Regions from separate parts of the Paenibacillus sp. JSM ZJ436 genome, predicted to be linked through region 2. Evidence: a T-box and tRNA genes for the amino acid it is inferred to sense, from the RefSeq annotation. Region 2 holds a T-box; the other holds one or more tRNA genes.
The links. The T-box of region 2 lies ahead of trpS (tryptophan--tRNA ligase). A T-box ahead of a tRNA ligase gene usually reads a tRNA of that ligase, here a tRNA-Trp.
Positions count from the first base shown of each region.

Region 1: it has a tRNA-Trp gene. The T-box ahead of trpS (tryptophan--tRNA ligase) is inferred to sense a tRNA for this amino acid. The anticodon was not compared.

Region 1 is NZ_JBISEO010000008.1:75-9,625, reverse strand. Features, by position in the region: gene ACH6EH_RS11945 (peptide chain release factor 3) at 1-692, opposite strand, end outside; gene zwf (glucose-6-phosphate dehydrogenase) at 823-2,370, opposite strand; gene ACH6EH_RS11935 (response regulator) at 2,775-3,419, opposite strand; gene ACH6EH_RS11930 (sensor histidine kinase) at 3,421-4,509, opposite strand; gene liaF (cell wall-active antibiotics response protein LiaF) at 4,543-5,187, opposite strand; gene ACH6EH_RS11920 (PspA/IM30 family protein) at 5,357-6,046, opposite strand; gene ACH6EH_RS11915 (PspC domain-containing protein) at 6,048-6,527, opposite strand; gene ACH6EH_RS11910 (PspA/IM30 family protein) at 6,530-7,201, opposite strand; gene ACH6EH_RS11905 (LiaF transmembrane domain-containing protein) at 7,267-7,569, opposite strand; tRNA gene ACH6EH_RS11900 (tRNA-Leu) at 7,871-7,950, opposite strand; tRNA gene ACH6EH_RS11895 (tRNA-Arg) at 7,954-8,030, opposite strand; tRNA gene ACH6EH_RS11890 (tRNA-Cys) at 8,043-8,116, opposite strand; tRNA gene ACH6EH_RS11885 (tRNA-Gly) at 8,126-8,200, opposite strand; tRNA gene ACH6EH_RS11880 (tRNA-Gln) at 8,204-8,278, opposite strand; tRNA gene ACH6EH_RS11875 (tRNA-His) at 8,306-8,381, opposite strand; tRNA gene ACH6EH_RS11870 (tRNA-Trp) at 8,401-8,474, opposite strand; tRNA gene ACH6EH_RS11865 (tRNA-Tyr) at 8,481-8,566, opposite strand; tRNA gene ACH6EH_RS11860 (tRNA-Thr) at 8,571-8,646, opposite strand; tRNA gene ACH6EH_RS11855 (tRNA-Phe) at 8,676-8,748, opposite strand; tRNA gene ACH6EH_RS11850 (tRNA-Asp) at 8,778-8,854, opposite strand; tRNA gene ACH6EH_RS11845 (tRNA-Met) at 8,883-8,959, opposite strand; tRNA gene ACH6EH_RS11840 (tRNA-Val) at 8,973-9,048, opposite strand; tRNA gene ACH6EH_RS11835 (tRNA-Glu) at 9,146-9,220, opposite strand; tRNA gene ACH6EH_RS11830 (tRNA-Ser) at 9,230-9,321, opposite strand; tRNA gene ACH6EH_RS11825 (tRNA-Asn) at 9,325-9,400, opposite strand; partial or broken rRNA gene ACH6EH_RS11820 (23S ribosomal RNA) at 9,513-9,551, opposite strand, start outside.
Region 2 is NZ_JBISEO010000005.1:186,029-195,579, forward strand. Features, by position in the region: gene ACH6EH_RS08965 (LLM class flavin-dependent oxidoreductase) at 1-198, shown strand, start outside; gene ACH6EH_RS08970 (heavy metal translocating P-type ATPase) at 320-2,779, opposite strand; gene ACH6EH_RS08975 (metal-sensitive transcriptional regulator) at 2,969-3,292, opposite strand; gene ACH6EH_RS08980 (GntR family transcriptional regulator) at 3,527-4,243, shown strand; gene uxuA (mannonate dehydratase) at 4,310-5,392, shown strand; gene ACH6EH_RS08990 (SDR family oxidoreductase) at 5,389-6,261, shown strand; T-box leader at 6,402-6,692, shown strand; gene trpS (tryptophan--tRNA ligase) at 6,741-7,730, shown strand; gene ACH6EH_RS09005 (MFS transporter) at 7,941-9,125, shown strand; gene ACH6EH_RS09010 (TrmB family transcriptional regulator) at 9,232-9,551, opposite strand, start outside.

The DNA.
Region 1 (9,551 bases), on a different contig from region 2:
TCCTGACACAGCTGATCGTGCAAATACTCTCCAGCCATATCCCGAATGATGGGATCGTTGTAATCCTCGACTTTTTTGACAGCAATGGCGGAATGATCGTCGTTCTGGAACAGCTCTACCTGATTTTTCATACGGTCATATACCCCGCACAGGTCACGTCCGGAGCCAATAGGCCAATTCATCGGTACAGAGCGGATACCAAGCACCTGCTCAATCTCTTCCATCAGATCAAAGGGGCTGCGTCCTTCCCGGTCCAGCTTGTTTACGAATGTAAAAATAGGAATGCCGCGCTTCGCGCACACCTGGAACAGCTTGATGGTCTGGGCCTCCACGCCCTTGGCGACATCAATCAGCATGACAGCGCTGTCCGCTGCGGTCAGCGTCCGGTAGGTGTCTTCACTAAAATCCTGGTGACCTGGTGTATCCAGTATGTTAATCCGATGACCCTGGTAATCAAACTGCATCACGGAGGAGGTTACCGAGATTCCCCGCTGCTTTTCAATCTCCATCCAGTCACTCGTGGCATGCTTGCTTGCTTTTCTTGCTTTAACCGATCCCGCCAGGCGAATTGCGCCGCCGAACAGCAGCAGCTTCTCCGTCAATGTCGTTTTACCGGCGTCCGGGTGGGATATAATTGCAAACGTCCGCCGTTTATCGACTTCGGTCTGCAGCTCATTCTGGAGTTTGCTCATTTCACTGTTCCCTTCGTACTAAAGTCATGTATATCATTGTACCACAATCCATACGCAAATCATCCCCATACCAGGTACGTATGGGGATGATTTTATTCCTATCCGGTTCAGGGAGGCTTGCTGTTCCCTGTTAGCTCTTCGTCCAAATGACCTTGTCCTCGTCCTGCCCGTTAACAGGCCACCAGTGGAAGCCGTCCTTTTCCAGTAAAGCGTCGGCCTGCTGTGGTCCCCAGGAACCGGCCGGATAGTTCTCCAGCGGGCCTTGGTTGTCTCTCCAGGACTGCGCAATCTTGTCCACAAAGGACCATGCTGTAGCCACCTCATCCCAGCGGGTGAAGTAGGTATGGTCGCCTCTTGCGGCATCATGGATCAGGCGCTCGTAAGCCTCAGGCGAGTTAATGCCCACCAGGCAGCTTTGGCAGAAATCCATCGCTACCGGCTCGATTTCCGATTCAGAGCCTGGCTTCTTGGCGTTAATCTTCACATACAAGCCTTCCATCGGATTCACGCGAATGACGAGCAGATTCGGCTCCAGTGAATGCTTCTGGCCCAAGTAAACATTGCCTGGCATCCGCTTGAATTCCACCACGACCTCCGTCGTCTTGACTGGCAGGCGCTTGCCTGTACGGATGTAGAATGGAACTCCCGCCCAGCGGAAGTTATCGACGAACAGACGGGCGGCAAAATACGTTTCCGTATTGGATTCCGGATTTACCTTATCCTCTTCGCGGTAGGCCGGAAGCTCCTTGCTTCCGTTGCTGCCCTTCGTGTACTGGGCGCGAACAACATGATCCGCAACCTCTTCACTCGAAGCGTACGGACGCAGGGAACGCAGCACCTTCACCTTCTCGTCCCGAATATCCTCCGGCAGCAGACGGCTAGGCGGCTCCATCGCAATCATGGTAAGCATTTGGAGCATATGGTTCTGCCCCATATCACGCAAAGCGCCGGCATGATCGTAATACCCGCCGCGCTCCTCCACGCCCACCGTTTCGCTCAGCGTAATCTGAACGTTCGCGATATGCTTATTGTTCCATAGCGGCTCAAAAAACGCATTCGCAAACCGGATGACTTCAATATTCTGAACCATTTCCTTGCCCAGGTAATGGTCAATCCGGTAAATCTCCTCTTCCTTGAACACCTGGTTAATTTCTTCATTCAGCTTCGCTGCGGACTCCAGGTCATAACCGAACGGCTTCTCAATGACCAGACGGTTCCAGCCTGCACCATCCAGCATGCCGCCCTTCATCAGATTGAAGGATACGCTGCCGAACAGCTCCGGTGCCAGGGCCAGGTAGAACAGGCGGTTGCCCGGAATTTCATATTTAGCCTCAAGCTGCTCCGTTTGCTCCCGAAGCTCGCGGAAGCCGTCAATATCATTAATATCGAGCGACTTGTATTCAAAATGCTGCGCAAAGGTATCCCATTCCGCGTTCAGATCAGAACGGTAACGCCCGAATTCCTGAATGGATGAATAGACATCCTGACGGAATTCATCCTGTGTACGCGGACGGCGGGCTACTCCGATGACCGCAAAATCCTCCGACAGTTTGCCTTCACGGTAAAGACTGTAGATCGCGGGAAACAGCTTGCGTTTTGCCAGATCACCGGTCGCTCCGAATATAAAAAATACCGCTCCCGGTGTATTTAGTGTATCGAAATTTAGATTTTCAGCCATGGCTCCTCATTCTTTCTATGTAATATAGTGTATTTTTATGCACCAAAGTTTATCACGATGTGATGACATTTTAGCATATCCGTGTCAAGTATGCTATCTCATTTCACACTTTTGTTATTGTTATTTCAAGATCTTGTGTCCATTTTAAGCAGGAGTGCCGGATTTTTCGATCCACAAACTTTCTTTTTCTTCATGTAATCTTCATGCATTCTACCCTGCATATCTAACAGAGAAACCTCCCTTTCATTTCCCTGTCTTTCCCTTCCATACATTGCCCTTAGCCAGCTTGTTTCATTCAGGAAGTGTGTGCTGCGCCGGCATTCCCGCCTGAAATCTGCATGGCGACAGAAGGAATCTAAGCGACAAAAAAAGCTCCAGCCTTGTCAGCCCGAGCTTCTCTATTTTTATTCAGCGAGTCCGTTTTTGTAAGCGTAAATGGCGGCCTGTGTCCGATCCTCAACGCCAAGCTTCGCTAAGATATTCGTCACGTGGAATTTGACCGTCTTGATCCCGATAAACAGCTCATCCGCCAGATCCTGATTGGATTTACCCTGTGCAAGCAGGCGCAGCACCTCCATCTCCCGGTCCGTCAGCTCACTGTGCGCAGGCGCTTCAGCCTGAGGGCGGCGAAACCGGTTCATCATTTTGGAGGCTACCTGTGATTCCAGTACAGATTGTCCCCGCACCGCCGCCCGGATCGCGTCAGCGACTTCGGATGCACGCGAGGTTTTCAGCAAGTAGCTGAATGCACCGGCCTCAATGACCGGATACATTTTCTCATCGTCCAGATAACTGGTGAGCACAATGACCTTGCAGTCAGGGAACAGCTTGATGACCTCCCGCGTGGTCTCGATACCGTCCATTCCTTCCATGACTAGGTCCATCAGAACCACATCCGGCACATACTCCTTTGCAAGCCGAATACCTTCCTCACCGCTGCCCGCTTCCCCGACAACCTCAATCCCGTCCTCCGTGCCCAGCACAGCAGCGAGGCCGATCCGAACCATCTCATGATCATCAACAAGCAGCACCTTAATCGGTGTCTCCATGTCAGACTCCGTTTCCTGCGGCATTTCCATCCTCCTCTGTCTTATTGCGCTCTTCGTCCAGCAGCGGTACCGTAATCTCAATTCGTGTGCCTTTCCCTGGCGCCGTAATGATCTGAATGGCTCCCCCCAGCTCAATGACCCGCTCCTCCATCGTAGAAAGGCCATAGGAAGCCTGTTTCTTCTCGTCTAGTTCAAATCCGACACCATCATCTCGAAGCATAACCCGTACGGTATTGAGTTTACGGTGGATGCGGATGTCCATTTTATCGGCTTTGGCATGCCGGAGCGTGTTCGACATGGCCTCTTGTACAATGCGGAAAAGATGATTCTCGATGCCCTTCACGAGCGTCAAGCCTTCGTCCATCTCCAGCTGAATTTCCATCGGAACCTTGATCTCCAGCTCCCGGATCAGCTCTCTCAATCCTTGCTCCAGCGCCTTTCCTTCCAAATACACGGGCCGCAAATGTAGCAGAAGCGCCCGCATCTCCGATTGCGCTACAGAGGCCATTTCCTCGATCAGGGCTACCTGACGCTGCGCTTTGTTAAAATCCTTCTCCAGCGTTCGTCCTACCGCAGTAGCAGTCATGGATATCGCGAACAGCTGCTGGGAGACCGCATCATGCAGCTCCCGAGCCAGCCGCTGTCTCTCCTCTACGATGGCTGTAATCCGTGCCTGCTCCGCCAGTTGGGCATTGTTCGTGGACAGCCTCTGCAGCGACGTCACCTGCTCTTCCCAGCGCTTGCTGATCCGATCCAGCTGCTCGCCCAGCCGTCCGACCTCATCATCTCCAACATCCGGCATAGAGCCTGCGGTAACCCCGCTTTTTTCCCAGTCAGATAGTGTTTCTCTTACCCGGTCCAGCTTCCGCCTCACCCGGTATCCCTGGAAGAACCCGTATCCTACTCCGAGTCCGATCGGCATTAATACTATGGTGATTCCGGCTTGGATCGTGTCGCCCCAATCGTTCATGGGCCGAAGATACCCGTATGTATATAGCACATATAAGACGATTAGCAATATGGCAAAGCCTAGAAGGGCGCCCTCACGCATGCTCCGCGTAATCATATTTGATTTCTTATCAGATTCCAAGTGACAGCCCTCCTGCAGCTCTATATTTGTACATTACACCATCCGGATACTCAAATCTCCGCCAAGATAAAAAACAATAAATTTCACTTTATACTCACTCGTCTCATAATTAGGAGATTTCCAATTCAGGCGATTCATAATGCCGGTTTCCCGCTTTAAGCTGGTGTCGATCGAGCCAAACAGAATAAATGCCTCAATCTCCACACCGTAATATTCCGGAATGACGATGTCGATATCGCCAAGCAGACCATGAAACATAAGCACCGTTTCGTTCTCTTCCGGTAAAGCAAGCGAAAGATCCACATCCGCTTCTCCCAGCACATGCCACACACTGAGGCTCTGCATGACCCAAGGCGCCCGATCCCAATCAAAGTTAGACATAAACGTCTGCTGCTGGTGGAAACGGTCATTTCGGTGAGCCTTCTTCACCTTTCCGTAGAAGAAACCGAGCGAGATTAAGCCGATTCCAATGACCAGCATCAAATGATCCAGCAGGAGCATCACTGAGCCTACGCCCAGCAATACATATCCCCGTTTAGGCCAGCCCACACGTATTTGCTGAATGCCTGCTGCCACCAGCAGAAGAGCGACCACGGTGAAAAATCCAATCCATTTGCCGAACAGCAAACAGATCCCCAGACCGATGAGCACAAAAGCAATTCCGCTATTTTTCTCCATGTCGCACCTCCTTCAGATGGCTGCTGCTCTACTGATTATTTTGCTATACAAACCAAAACGATGCGGATCATCCGCACCGTATGGTCATTAAGCTATAAGTCACGCTGATCCTGGATGACTCCTTGCCACTCCAGTAGCATATCATATTCCGTTCTTTTCGAACACGCTTTTACTGCTCGGACTTGGAGCCGCCGTTCATCTTGTTCTTCATGGCATTCAGCTGCTCTTCAATCTTCAGCTGCTTCTCAGCATCCACTGGATTGGTGTACCCGGCATGCTGTGAAGGATAAGGCGCTCTCATCACATCTGCCTCCGCTTCAAGCTGCATAATCTTTTCTTCCATGCGGTGGAAGCCCATTGACGCGCTGCCACTTTCAATGCTATGCAGGCTGCTAACTTGAGACATCTGCTTTTTCGCTTTGGCCATTTGGGCACGGGCTACCAGCTCGTTGCGCTTGTTGCGCATTTTATAGAACTCATCCTTCATTTGGTGCAGCTGTGCAACCAGCTCTTTCGCCTGTGCATCAGACTGCTCATGAAGCCCTTGGTATTCCTCTTGCTTTTGGTCAAAATACAGCTTCTCCTCCAGCAGCTTCCGTGCGACCTCTTCTTGACCATTCTTCAAGGCAAGCTCGGCCTGAGCTTCCCGCTGGCCTGCCATTTTCACCGCTTCCTCAACGCGCTGCTTCATCCGGCGTTCATTCGCCATTTGCTTGGCAACCGTAACCTCGGCTTCGTGAATCTCAGCCTCCATGTCACGCAGATACTGGTTCAGCATTACAATCGGATCCTCAACCTTATCGAGTAGCTCGTTTACCGACGCCTTTGTCATGTCCTTAATTCTTTTGAATACTCCCATATTATAAATCTCCCTTCTCGTACTTGGATAATTTTTGTTTTAGCTCTTCAATCTCTTTCTTTAACGCTTTTTTCTCGATATCCTTCAACATGGCATCCAGCTCCGCATCCGGTGGCGGTGTGCCGGGTGATTGCTTCGTCGTAGTAAAGCCCGGATCTTGAAATGGCGGATCGTACCGATCATAGTCATCCTGATCATATCTACGGTCCCTTCCACGGCCATAGCGCCGGCCTCTTTCATCAAAATCATCCTGGTACTCCGATCGCCGGCCTCCGCGCCGGTATGGATCGCGAGGATTAAGCTCCTTGGGCACGACCAAAGCTGCAATCAGATAGATCCAAAGCGTGGTCCCGCAGGTTATAAAGATACTGACTACAAAAATGATGCGCAGCACAGTGGAGTCAAAGCCAAGCTTGTCTGAAAGCCCGCCGATCAATCCGGTAAATACCTTGTCTCGGGAGGAGCGGTATAATTTCGTCATGATTACTCCTTTCCGCTGTCACTCAGCTTCTGTTTCAGCCGTGCAAGCTCTCGCTCTAGCATACTGGAGATGCCTTCACTCTGGGAGGTGCCTTGGTGATCCGTTCGGCGGATATCCCGAAGACTTTTGGCTTCAAGCTCCCAGTCTGTAATACGATCCTCCAGCCTGTTGAACATTCGCGGAACGTCCTGTCCGGGATATCCGCCGCTGCGGCCGTTCATACGCTGCTGTAAGCGCAAGGTTTCCATTCTGGCCGCGTAGTATTGGCGTTTGCTGTATGCGCTCTGATATTCCATACGCAGCTCCCCCAGCTGTACCTCCACCTCACGCAGTGCCTCATGGCTTGTTGTTAACAGCTCCTGATACTGCTCGATTTTCTCTTCATATATCAGCTTCTCTTGCAGAGCCAGCTTCGCTAAATGATCCTCCCCAGCTTTTAGAGCTAGCAATGCCTGCTCTTCCCGCTTACTTCGCATGGAATCGGCTTGAACCACCTGCTGCTTGAGATGACGAGTGTGGGATTCACACTGCTGCTGAAGCTTTTCGGCTTCCAGAATGTCCTGCCTGGTAGAGTGTAAGAACTGGTCAATGAGCTTGACAGGGTCCTGACTCTGTTCCAGCTTTTCATTCAGAGTAGCCATCGTAATATCACGAATACGGCGTAACACACTCATAGTCGTTTAATCCTCCTCTACCTTCATATTCAACATGATGTCTTTGCTTGTTGCTTGCTTCTACCTTAATAATAACGCCGCCGGCTTCGCTTCAATCGGGACACGCCCCAGACGATCAATGCAATACCCAGCAATGGTCCGAACAGCCAAGATAGCTTGCCTAACAGCGAGATAATACCAATCGCCATCACGATCCAGCCAATAAGTGTGTTGCCCCGCTTAATTCCATAGTAGCCTAATCCAATCATGACTAACGGAATCAAGAGACTGAACAGCCAGCCTAGCAGAGGTCCGAATACCCCCAGAAGAATTAATGCGCCTAACCCGATCAGTAGTACAGCCAATCCTTTATTTCTTGAGCTTCTCAAGGTTTCACCGCCTTTCTTATTTTCATGTCGTACTTTGTTGCTGCTGTTGATGTTGTTTTTGAATTTCAACCTTATGTCCTTATTGTAGAGAAAAAGCAGGGATCCTAAAACAGACTGAGGACGGTATTTCATCCTCGACTAAAGTCGGGGATGCCTTACGACCATTGTCGAAGCCTGCTCCTGCTGCCTGGGATCGTCAATAATCAATCGGAGAAGAGAATTGGCATACAAAAAAAGCAGATGAGATAACACTCATCCGCAAATATAAAAAAGGAACATGGTTTCCCATGTTCCTCTGTGATGCCGGTGAAGGGACTCGAACCCCCACGGTTTCCCTCACGATTTTGAGTCGCGCGCGTCTGCCAATTCCGCCACACCGGCTAATGGCGTGCCCTAAGAGATTCGAACTCCTGACCTTTTGATTCGTAGTCAAACGCTCTATCCAGCTGAGCTAAGGGCACAAAATATAATAATGGAGGCGCCACCCAGATTCGAACTGGGGATAAAGCTTTTGCAGAGCTGTGCCTTACCACTTGGCTATGGCGCCAAACAAAAATGGAGCGGACGACGGGAATCGAACCCGCGACCCTCGCCTTGGCAAGGCGATGCTCTACCGCTGAGCCACGTCCGCAAATGGCTGGGGATATAGGATTCGAACCTATGCATGACGGAGTCAAAGTCCGTTGCCTTACCGCTTGGCTAATCCCCAACAATCATATTCATAATTTTAAAATAATGGGGCGATCGATGGGACTTGAACCCACGAATGCCGGAGCCACAATCCGGTGCGTTAACCCCTTCGCCACGACCGCCATATATTTTAAGTTTAACTGGCAGGGGCAGCAGGAATTGAACCCACACTAACGGTTTTGGAGACCGCTGTTCTACCTTTAAACTATGCCCCTAAAAACTGGTGGAGGATGATGGATTCGAACCACCGAACTCGTACGAGAACAGATTTACAGTCTGCTGCGTTTGGCCACTTCGCTAATCCTCCAAGGTGGTGCCGGCGAGAGGACTTGAACCCCCAACCTACTGATTACAAGTCAGTTGCTCTACCAATTGAGCTACACCGGCAAGAAAAGTACTACGGTAATACATTAAGGTGGCTCGGGACGGAATCGAACCGCCGACACGAGGATTTTCAGTCCTCTGCTCTACCGACTGAGCTACCGAGCCTTAAAGCTCTTTCGGTTTAAAAAAAAGAATGGCGGAACTGACGGGATTCGAACCCGCGGTCTCCTGCGTGACAGGCAGGCATGTTAGGCCTCTACACCACAGTTCCATGAGGCATAATCGCTATGCGATATAATTGGTTGCGGGGGCAGGATTTGAACCTGCGGCCTTCGGGTTATGAGCCCGACGAGCTACCGAGCTGCTCCACCCCGCGTCATTAAATTATATGGTGGAGGCTGAGGGGATCGAACCCCCGACCCTCTGCTTGTAAGGCAGATGCTCTCCCAGCTGAGCTAAGCCTCCATAAACAAACCGAACTCTATATTACCAAATCATCAAGCAAATTGCAAGCTGCCCATGAACCTTTGGTATTCTCATTACCTGAAACTAGTAAAGAAAGTGGTGACCCGTAGGGGATTCGAACCCCTGTTACCTCCGTGAAAGGGAGGTGTCTTAACCCCTTGACCAACGGGCCTTATTTAAATGGCGGAGAGAGAGGGATTCGAACCCTCGAGACGCTTTTGGCGCCTACACGATTTCCAATCGTGCTCCTTCGACCAACTCGGACACCTCTCCAAATGGCTCCCCGAACAGGACTCGAACCTGTGACAACTCGATTAACAGTCGAGTGCTCTACCAACTGAGCTATCAGGGAATAAAGAATTCAGATGTTTGATCACCTGAAAACTAGATACGAAACGAATGTGCGTTGTTAGATTGATCATTAGCGTAATGCTTTCGTAGCTAGCTTTACTTCGCAAAGCTTGTAGGATAAGCCCTCGACCGATTAGTATTGGTCAGCTCCA
Region 2 (9,551 bases):
GCGATTGTGAGCCGGACGCTGACCTACTCCGCGATTGGCAGCCCGGCTACCGTCCGCGAAAAGCTGGAGCAGTTCCTGGAGCAGACGCAAGCCGATGAGATCATCGTCGCCTCGGCGATTTATGATCATCAGGCGCGCCTGCGCTCCTATGAGCTGCTGTCCGAGATGGGCTTTGCCAGCTCCCGGACCGCTTCCTAACCATCTTCAACATGACAAGCCCCCCTTGAGCCCGCGCTGCGGGACAAGGGGGGCTTGCTTGGTGATGGGCTGAATCAGGCTCAGACTGGCAGGAGTGCTCCTTGCACTTCCCGCCGTCGCTTTAGTTTCCCTTCATGCGCTGCAGCCGCAGCGCGTTCAGCACGACCGAAACCGAGCTCAGCGCCATCGCCGCACCCGCGACCCAGGGTGCCAGCAGCCCCGCTGCGGCAATGGGGATGCCCAGCGTATTGTATCCCAGCGCCCAGAACAGATTCTGCCGGATGTTGCGCATCGTTCGGCGGCTCATGGCCATGGCGTCCGGGATGCTGTTGAGATCGCCCTTCATCAGCGTAATATCTGCAGCCTCCATCGCTACATCCGTCCCGGTTCCCATCGCCATGCCGATATCGGCTACGGCCAGAGCCGGTGCATCGTTGATGCCGTCACCGACCATCGCTACCCTGCGGCCCTGCCGCTGCAGCTTCTGCACCTCCTCGGCCTTGCCCTCCGGCAGCACCTCGGCCAGCACGATATCAATGCCGGCTTGCTTCGCAATCGCTCTCGCCGTCCGCTCATTATCCCCGGTCATCAGAATAACCTCAATGCCCATTCTCTTGAGCCGCTCAACCGCCGCTTGCGATGTATCCTTGATTGTATCCGCAGCGGCAATGAGCCCGGCCAGCCGCCCGTCTACGGCTGCCAGCATCGCGGTCTTGCCCTCGCTCTCCAGCTGCACCATGCGCTCCAGCACATCGTTGAAATCTACATCATGACGGCTCATCAGCTTACGGGTGCCGACCAGAACGCGGCGGCCCTCCACGAGCGCGGAGATGCCGTAGCCCGGGACCGCTTCTACCGATTCGGCAGCCTTGAATACCGCGCCGCGCGCCGCCAGCCCGGCGGACACGGCCTCCGCCAGCGGATGCTCCGACCCGCGCTCTGCGGCACCTACCAGGCGGTGGAACTCCGCCTCGCTGAGCCAATTCTGCACCTCCACATCTGTCAGCTCCGGTGTGCCGTTCGTCACGGTGCCTGTTTTGTCCAGCATGACCGTATCCACCTTATGGGCCGACTCCAGATGCTCTCCGCCCTTGAACAGAATCCCAAGCTCCGCTGCCCGGCCCGAGCCGGCCATAATGGAGGTCGGTGTGGCAAGGCCCAATGCACATGGACAGGCAATGACGAGCACGGCAATGGCAATCTCCAGGCTCGCTGCCACATCACCCGGCGCTATGACCAGCAGCCAGATCAGGAAGGACAGCACCGCAATGCCGACCACAATCGGGACGAACACGCCCGAGATGACATCGGCGATCCGCTGAATGGGCGCTTTGGAGCCCTGTGCCTCCTCCACCACACGGATAATACGCGACAGCGCCGTATCGCGGCCGATCCGGGACGCCTTCATGATCAGGCGCCCGTTCTTATTGACCGTCGCACCAATCAGAGGATCACCGGGCTGCTTATCCACGGGAACGCTTTCTCCGGTAAGCATCGATTCATCGACCGATGAAACCCCTTCAAGCACTTCCCCGTCTACGGGAATAATCTCTCCCGGCTTTACGATAACCTGATCTCCCACCTGCACCTGCTCCGCCGGAATGGAGATCTCCTCTCCGCCGCGAAGGACCCTTGCCATTTTGGCCTGCAGGCTCATCAGGCTCTGAATCGCTTTTGACGTCCGCCCCTTCGCCAGTGCCTCAAACAGCTTGCCGAGCAGCACCAGCGTAATCAGAATCGCACTCGTCTCATAGTACATGTCCGGACCGTGATGGCCCGGTGCACCGGCGAACGCCCATTGCAGCGTCAAGTACAGGCTATAGAAATAGGCCGCCGACGTGCCCAGCGCCACCAGTACATCCATATTGGCACTCTTGCTGCGCAGCGCCTTATAAGCCCCAACATAAAACGGCCCCCCGATATAAAACTGCACCGGCGTAGCCAGCAGCAGCTGAAACCACGGATTCATGAACAGATCCGGCATCCAGATCCAGGACGTCAGCGAGAAATGGCTCACCATGGCCCACAGCAGGGGCAAAGACAGCAGGCCAGAGAGAAGCAGCCGCTGCTTCTGCCGCTGGATCGCATCCTGACGGTGGCGAGAGGCCTCTTCCGCGGCCGCCTTGGGCTCCGCTCCATAGCCGAGCTTCTGCACCCGGGCCTGAATATCCGGAATGCTTACCTCCGCCGGGTTGTATTCCACATGCAGAGACTCCAGCGCGAAATTCACCGTCGCCCGGTCTACCCCTGGCAGGCGGCCTACCCCCTTCTCAATGCGGGCGGCGCACGCTGCACAGGTCATTCCGGTCAGCGACAGATCTCCCGATTCCTTCAGCGTGCCGTAGCCCAGCTTTTCGATATTTTGAACCATGTCCTTCGGGGTTACGGCCTCGGGGTCATATTGTACGGACGCGCGCTCCAGCGCAAAGTTCACACTGGCCTCCTGCACGCCCTTCATCCGCCCCAGGCCTTTTTCGATTCGGCTGGCGCAAGCGGCACAGGTCATTCCGGTCAGCTGGAGTGTTGCCTTCTTCAGTCCCGGGCGGTCTCCCTGACTCTGTCCTGTTGTTGGTTCCATCATGTACACCTCTTCCGTGCGTATTGGTTCTTCTTGCGCATGCTGTTACAGCAAGCACAATGTACAAAATATCCATCTATCTAGCATACCCACCTACCCTATAAAAAGGAAGACGAGTCATCCCGCTTGACTGCGGGCCAGCGGAGCTGCGCAGCTTGCAGAGCAAAGCGCAGCAGGCCCCGGACGATCGCGTTATTTCATCAGCTTGTTAATCGTCACAAGCAGCTCAGGGATGACCTCTTCGTCTCCCTCCTGGATGCGCTCCATAACACAGCTCTTCATATGATGCTCCAGCAGCAGCTTTCCCACACCGTTCAGCGCGGATTGGACCGAAGCGATCTGGTTCAGCACATCATCACAGTACGTATCCCTTTCAATCAGGCCCTTCACACCGCGAATCTGGCCTTCAATCCGGTTCAGGCGGCTGATGAGATTGCTTTTGATTTTATCGGAATGATGGCTCTTCCGTTCCCCGTCTACGACGCACTCCTCATGAAGATGATTCTCTGCAGACATATCTCTTGTCCCCCGTTCTTCGCAAGCTTGCTTTCTAAGCTCCTGCAAGGTCCCTGCCCTGAGGCAAGGCCCATCTGATCATACAGCTATTGTAACACATAGCCCCCCACCCTATCCATGCTAAAAAAATTGTTTTCCGCTTCATTTCCCCCTTGCAAGCGGATACAGAGTATAATATGATACTGCCATACTTGTATGGTAGTATGGCAGAACCTCAGGAGGTGAATGTACATTATGGTATCCATACCGCCGTCACAGTCTTTTCAAACGATGCTATCGGCCGAGAATTCCTCAGCCGGCAGTGTGGTCTACACCTCGTTGAAGGGGCAGATTCTGAGCCTGGAGCTGCCGCCAGGCACCCTGCTGTCCGAGAAGGAGATGTCTACGGCATATCAGGTCAGCCGCACCCCGGTGCGGGAAAGCTTTGTCCGTCTGGCTCAGGAAGGACTGCTAGTCGTCCTGCCCCAGCGCGGTACCCGCGTCTCCCTGATCGATCCGGAGCTAGTGGAAGAAGCCCGTTTCATGCGCGAGCAGCTGGAGCGCGCTGTGATCGCCCTTGCCTGCGAGAGCTTCCCGGAGGACCTGCTGGCCGAGCTGGAGTCTAATCTGGCGCAGCAGAAGCACAGTGTCTTCCAGCAGGACGGCAGAATGATGTTCCAGCTCGATGAGGAATTTCACCGCATCCTGTTTGCCGGCTGCAGGAAGCTCGGCACGTGGAACGTCATTCAACAGATGAATGCCCATCTCAACCGGAGCCGCATGCTGTGGCTGTCCGAGGATCCGGACTGGGCTTCCTTGTATGAACAGCACCGGGAGATGGTACAAGCCATCCGGCAGCAGGACGGCAAGAGGGCCGATGCGCTGATGAAGCAGCACTTGAGCCTGATCATCTCCAACCTGTCCGTGCTGCAGCAGAGGCATCCGGATTATTTCAAGCCCCCCGGGATCTGAACGGGAGCGGCTGCAAGCTCAATTCGTTAGGCCCTACATTCATTGACTAGAAAGGCGGTATGCAAGATGCGTATGGTATTTCGCTGGTTTGGCGAAGGAAATGACACGGTTACGCTGGAGCAGATCCGGCAAATTCCGGGCGTGGAAGGAATCGTCTGGGCGCTGCACGATATTCCGGCCGGTGAAGCATGGCCGATGGAGCGGATCATCGAGGTCCGGGATCAGGCGCTCCGCTATGGGCTGCATGTGGAGGTGGTGGAGAGCGTCAACGTGCATGAGGACATTAAGCTGGGCCTTCCATCCCGTGACCTCTACATCCAGAACTACATAGACAATATCAAGAAGCTGGCGACCGTTGGCGTAAAGGTCATCTGCTACAACTTTATGCCGATATTCGACTGGGCACGGACCGATCTGCATAAGGAAACGGAGGACGGCTCGAACGCTCTCTTTTTCGAAAAAGACAAGATTCACGGCATCGATCCGCTGGAGCTTGTGAGCAGCATTACCCGCAATAGTGCCCTGACGATGCCGGGCTGGGAGCCGGAGCGGCTCTCGCAGCTGACTCAGCTGTTTCAGGCGTACCGCGAGGTTACCGCAGAGGATCTGTGGGATCACCTGGCGTACTTCCTGGAGGCGGTGATTCCGGTCGCTGAGGAGCACGGCATCCGGATGGCCATACATCCCGATGATCCGCCCTGGTCCATCTTCGGCCTACCCCGCATTATGACAGGAGCAGACAGCGTCCGCCGGCTGCTGAGTCTGGTGGACAGCCCTTCCAACAGTGTCACGATGTGCAGCGGCTCCTTCGGGGCGAACCCGGCTAATGATATCGTGAGCATGATCGGAGAGTTTCATGAGCAGATTCCGTTTGCGCACATCCGAAATGTGAAGGTGTTTGACAACGGCGATTTCATCGAGACGTCTCACCGCACGCAGGACGGCACGGTAGACATCGCCGGCGTCGTGAAGGCTTACCACGAGCACGGCTTTACCGGCTACTGCCGCCCCGATCACGGACGGCATATCTGGGGCGAGCAGTGCAGGCCAGGCTACGGCCTGTATGACCGGGCCCTTGGCATTATGTATTTATGGGGCGTCTGGGATGCGCTGGAGCAGGCCCGTGCCGGAAAGGAGGTCTCCTCATGATGGTTCCTGAAGTATACACAACGCTGCCGAAGCATGACGCTCTAAAGGGCAAGGTCGCGGCGATCACGGGCGGCTCCGGGGTGCTCTGCCGCGCTATGGCGCTGGAGCTGGGCCGTCAAGGCGTCAAGGTCGCCGTGCTCAACCGCACCTTGAGCAAGGGCCAGGCCGTCGCGGACGAGATTGTGGCCGCAGGCGGCATCGCCATCGCCGCCGCCTGCGATGTCACCGACCCGGGCAGCGTAATCCAGGCCGAGCAGGAGGTCCGCAGCCGGCTTGGAGCCTGCGATATTCTGATTAACGGCGCGGGCGGCAATCATAAGGATGCCAATACGACGAATGAGCGGTTCCGGATGGAGGATCTGGATCAGGAGGACGTGGCGACCTTCTTTGATCTTTCCGTGTCCGGCTTCCGGGACGTGTTCGATCTGAACATGCAGGGGACGCTCATTCCGACGCAAATCTTTGCAAGGCACATGCTGGGACGTTCCGATGCGGTCATCCTGAACGTCTCCTCCATGAGTGCGCCCTCTCCCTTGACCAAGGTGCCAGCCTACAGCGCGGCGAAGGCGGCCATCAACAATTTTACACAGTGGCTTGCTGTGCATCTGGCGGAATCCGGCATTCGGGTCAATGCGATAGCCCCCGGCTTCTTCCTGACCGAGCAGAATCGCCGGCTGCTCACCAATGAAGACGGCTCGCTGACCGATCGCTCCCGCAAGATCCTCGATCACACTCCGATGCGCCGCTTCGGAGTACCCCAGGATCTGCTGGGCACGGTGCTGTGGCTGCTGGATGCGCAGACCTCCGGGTTCGTCACGGGCACGGTCATTCCGGTAGACGGCGGGTTTATGGCCTACTCCGGGGTCTAGCCGATCCCCCAGGCAGGGCGGGTCCCCCAGAATCCACGGATCCTTGAGGAGGCACGGACCGGGTGAATGTCGCACCTTGACTTTAAGGCCGCGGTTATGGCATCTTAGAATCAGCTTTGAAGAACTTGAGTGTCCCATATCACACAGCGATGAAGGGAAAGAGTATTCTGCAGACGTCATTGTCCAAGCGAGCCGGCGGCTGGTGCAAGGTCCGGCACAATGCGGCAGATGAATGGGTCCCTTCGCTTCAAACCGAACGCCTGCATGATTTCATGCGTGCCAGTAGGCTTTGACGGCTCTCCCCCGTTATCCCGGGAGTGGTGGAAGCAAGCCGCAGCCTTTACAGACTGCGAGGCAGCTGTCCACGTGAAGCGCGGCTGCTCGCAGCCGAACGGTGGTGGTACCGCGGAGTCATGCACTTCGTCCCTGAGACTCGGGGCGGAGTGCTTTTTTGTTGTTCTAATATAGAGGAGGTCTTTATGATGAGCAAAATTATGCTGTCCGGCATCAAGCCCAGCGGTGATCTGAACATTGGTGGCTACAGCGGGGCATTGAGCCAGTTTGTAGCGCTGCAGCACGACTATGATTGTTATTTTTTCATTCCTGATCTGCATGCCATTACGGTGTACCAGGACCCCAAAGAGCTGCATCAGCGCTCCCGGGACGTTGCAGCCCTGTATGTCGCGGCTGGCGTAGACCCGAACAAAGCGGTTATTTTCCTTCAATCCCAGGTTCGGCAGCATGCCGAGCTGAGCTGGCTGCTGGAAACGCAGGCCCACTTCGGGGAGCTGAGCCGGATGACCCAGTTCAAGGACAAATCCGGCGGCAAGGACACGGTCAGCTCCGGCCTGTTCACCTACCCGGTGCTGATGGCAGCAGATATTTTGCTCTATCAGGCGACACATGTGCCGGTCGGGGATGATCAGAAGCAGCATCTGGAGCTGACGCGGGATCTGGCTGCGCGCTTCAATCATAAGTATGCGCCGACGTTCACACTGCCGGAGCCGGTCATTCAGGAGAGCGGAGCGCGTATTATGGGCCTCGACGACCCTTCCAACAAGATGAGCAAGAGCAATCCGAACCAGGGCAGCTACGTATCCCTGCTTGACGAGCCGTCCGTCATCCGGAAGAAATTCTCCCGTGCGGTTACGGATTCCGATATGAGCGTGCGCTATGACTGGGAGGCGAAGCCGGCGGTCAGCAACCTGATCGAGATCTACTCCGTCTTCTCCGGCGACTCCATCGACGCCATCGAGAAGCGCTATGAAGGTCAGGGCTACGGTACCTTTAAGAAGGAGCTGGCCGAGGCCGTCGTCAGCAAGCTGGAGCCGATCCAGAAGACGTATCATGAGATCGTCCATTCCGAAGAGCTCGACCGCATCTTGAAAAATGGGGCCGAGCGCGCCGCCGAAAAAGCGGAGCAGACCCTGCTCGCCGCGAAGCGCGCCATGGGCTTCGTAACGTTCTAAAGCCTATAGCGGCGCTTTCACAGCCCCCCTCATTATGAATCTGCCACCCTCTTTCCAGGAGGGGCTGGCAGACGTGGTGAGGGGGGCTTTTTGGAATGGAGAGGATAACGTGTATAATGAAGAGCACCAAAAAATGCAGGTTGCGCTCTCTCAAACAGGTTACTATAATAGTGGTAACTTAAATTTTGAACATTAGAAGGACGTGTTTCATTGAATTTTCGTGTATATATGCTTGCTATTGCGGCCTTTGTGGTAGGGATGGTGGAGCTGATCGTCGGCGGCATCCTGAATCTGATCGCAGAGGATCTGAGCATTTCGGTCAGCTCGGCAGGCCAGTTCATTACCATCTTCTCGGTCACCTTTGCCATCAGCGGTCCCATTCTCGTCAACCTGACGGCGAAGCTGGAGCGGAAGAAGCTGTATTTGTACATGCTGGCCGTCTTTCTCATCAGCAACGTCATGGTCGCCCTGACCTCAAGCTACGCCGCCATCGTAGCCGCCCGGGCTCTGGCCGCCATGAGCGGCTCGGTCATCGTCGTGCTCTCGGTATCTATGGCCGCCGCCATGGTGCCGGAATCGCATAAAGGGCGCGCGATCGGAATCATCTACATGGGGATCAGCGGCTCGCTGGTGCTCGGCGTGCCCGTAGGGATGATGATCGGCAATGCCTTCGGCTGGCGCGCGCCGTTCATCGTCATTGCGGTGCTGACCCTGCTCTCGATGGGGGGCGTAGCGCTGTTTACTAAGCGTACCGCGCCGAGTCCCGTGGTTCCGCTAAGGCGGCAGCTCGCCTCGCTGAAGGACAGCAAGATCATTAGCGCGCAGCTGATCGGGCTGCTGCTGCTGACAGGGCATCTGACGCTATACGGCTATTTGCAGCCGTTCGTCGACGCCACCTTTCAGATCAGCCCTCAGATGATGAGCGCCGTGTACTTCCTGTTCGGCATCGCCGCCGTGCTCGGCGGCGGCGCGGGCGGATGGATATCCGACCGGCTTGGCACCAAGCGGGCCATTCTGGGCATTACAGCCAGCTTCTCGGTTTCCATGTTTCTGGTGCTCGTAACGTCCCAGACCGCCTTCTGGCTGTTCCTGCCGTTCATGATGCTGTGGAGCGGGCTCAGCTGGTCCATCGCCCCGGCGATGCAGACCTACCTGCTCCAGCTGGCTCCGGATCATGCCGAGACCCAGTTCAGCTTGAACTCGTCAATGACTCATCTTGGCATTGCCGCCGGCTCCATCATCGGCGGTGCAGTCATGGACCACGGCTCCGTCTCCGATAATCCGTGGGTTGGCGGCCTGATTGCGTCGCTAGCCTTCGGCATGGCGCTGTTCTCGTTCAGCCGCCGCACCAAGCCTGCCGCAGAGCGGGAGATGGCGGCTGCGGCTGCCAAGTAAGGATCAGCTGCTGATGGTTGTCCAATAACTCACAAAGGGGCGGTTCCTCAAGATCTTGTTCAAGATCCTGGGAACCGCCCCTTTGTGCCTGGAGCCGCCCTTTAGCTTAATATCGCAGCCGCAGCAGCAGGGATTGAAGCTCCTCATCCTGCAGCATTTCCTCCGGGTACTTGCGGCTGAAGGCCGTCAAGGCCATATCATGATAGAAGAACTCCGCAAATACCTTGACGAACGGCTGCCCCTGCGTCTCAATCGCCTGCCAGCTTCCGTTCTCCACACCGGCAAACAGCAGCTGCCGGGTATCCGTGACGAGCAGCATAAAGCGCTCCAGCTTGTCATGTCCGGCTGACGGCTTCAGCACATACAGCTTGGACAGCGCAGCGCCTGGCGGATCATCGCCCGTCACGAGAGCCTCCACCCGAACGC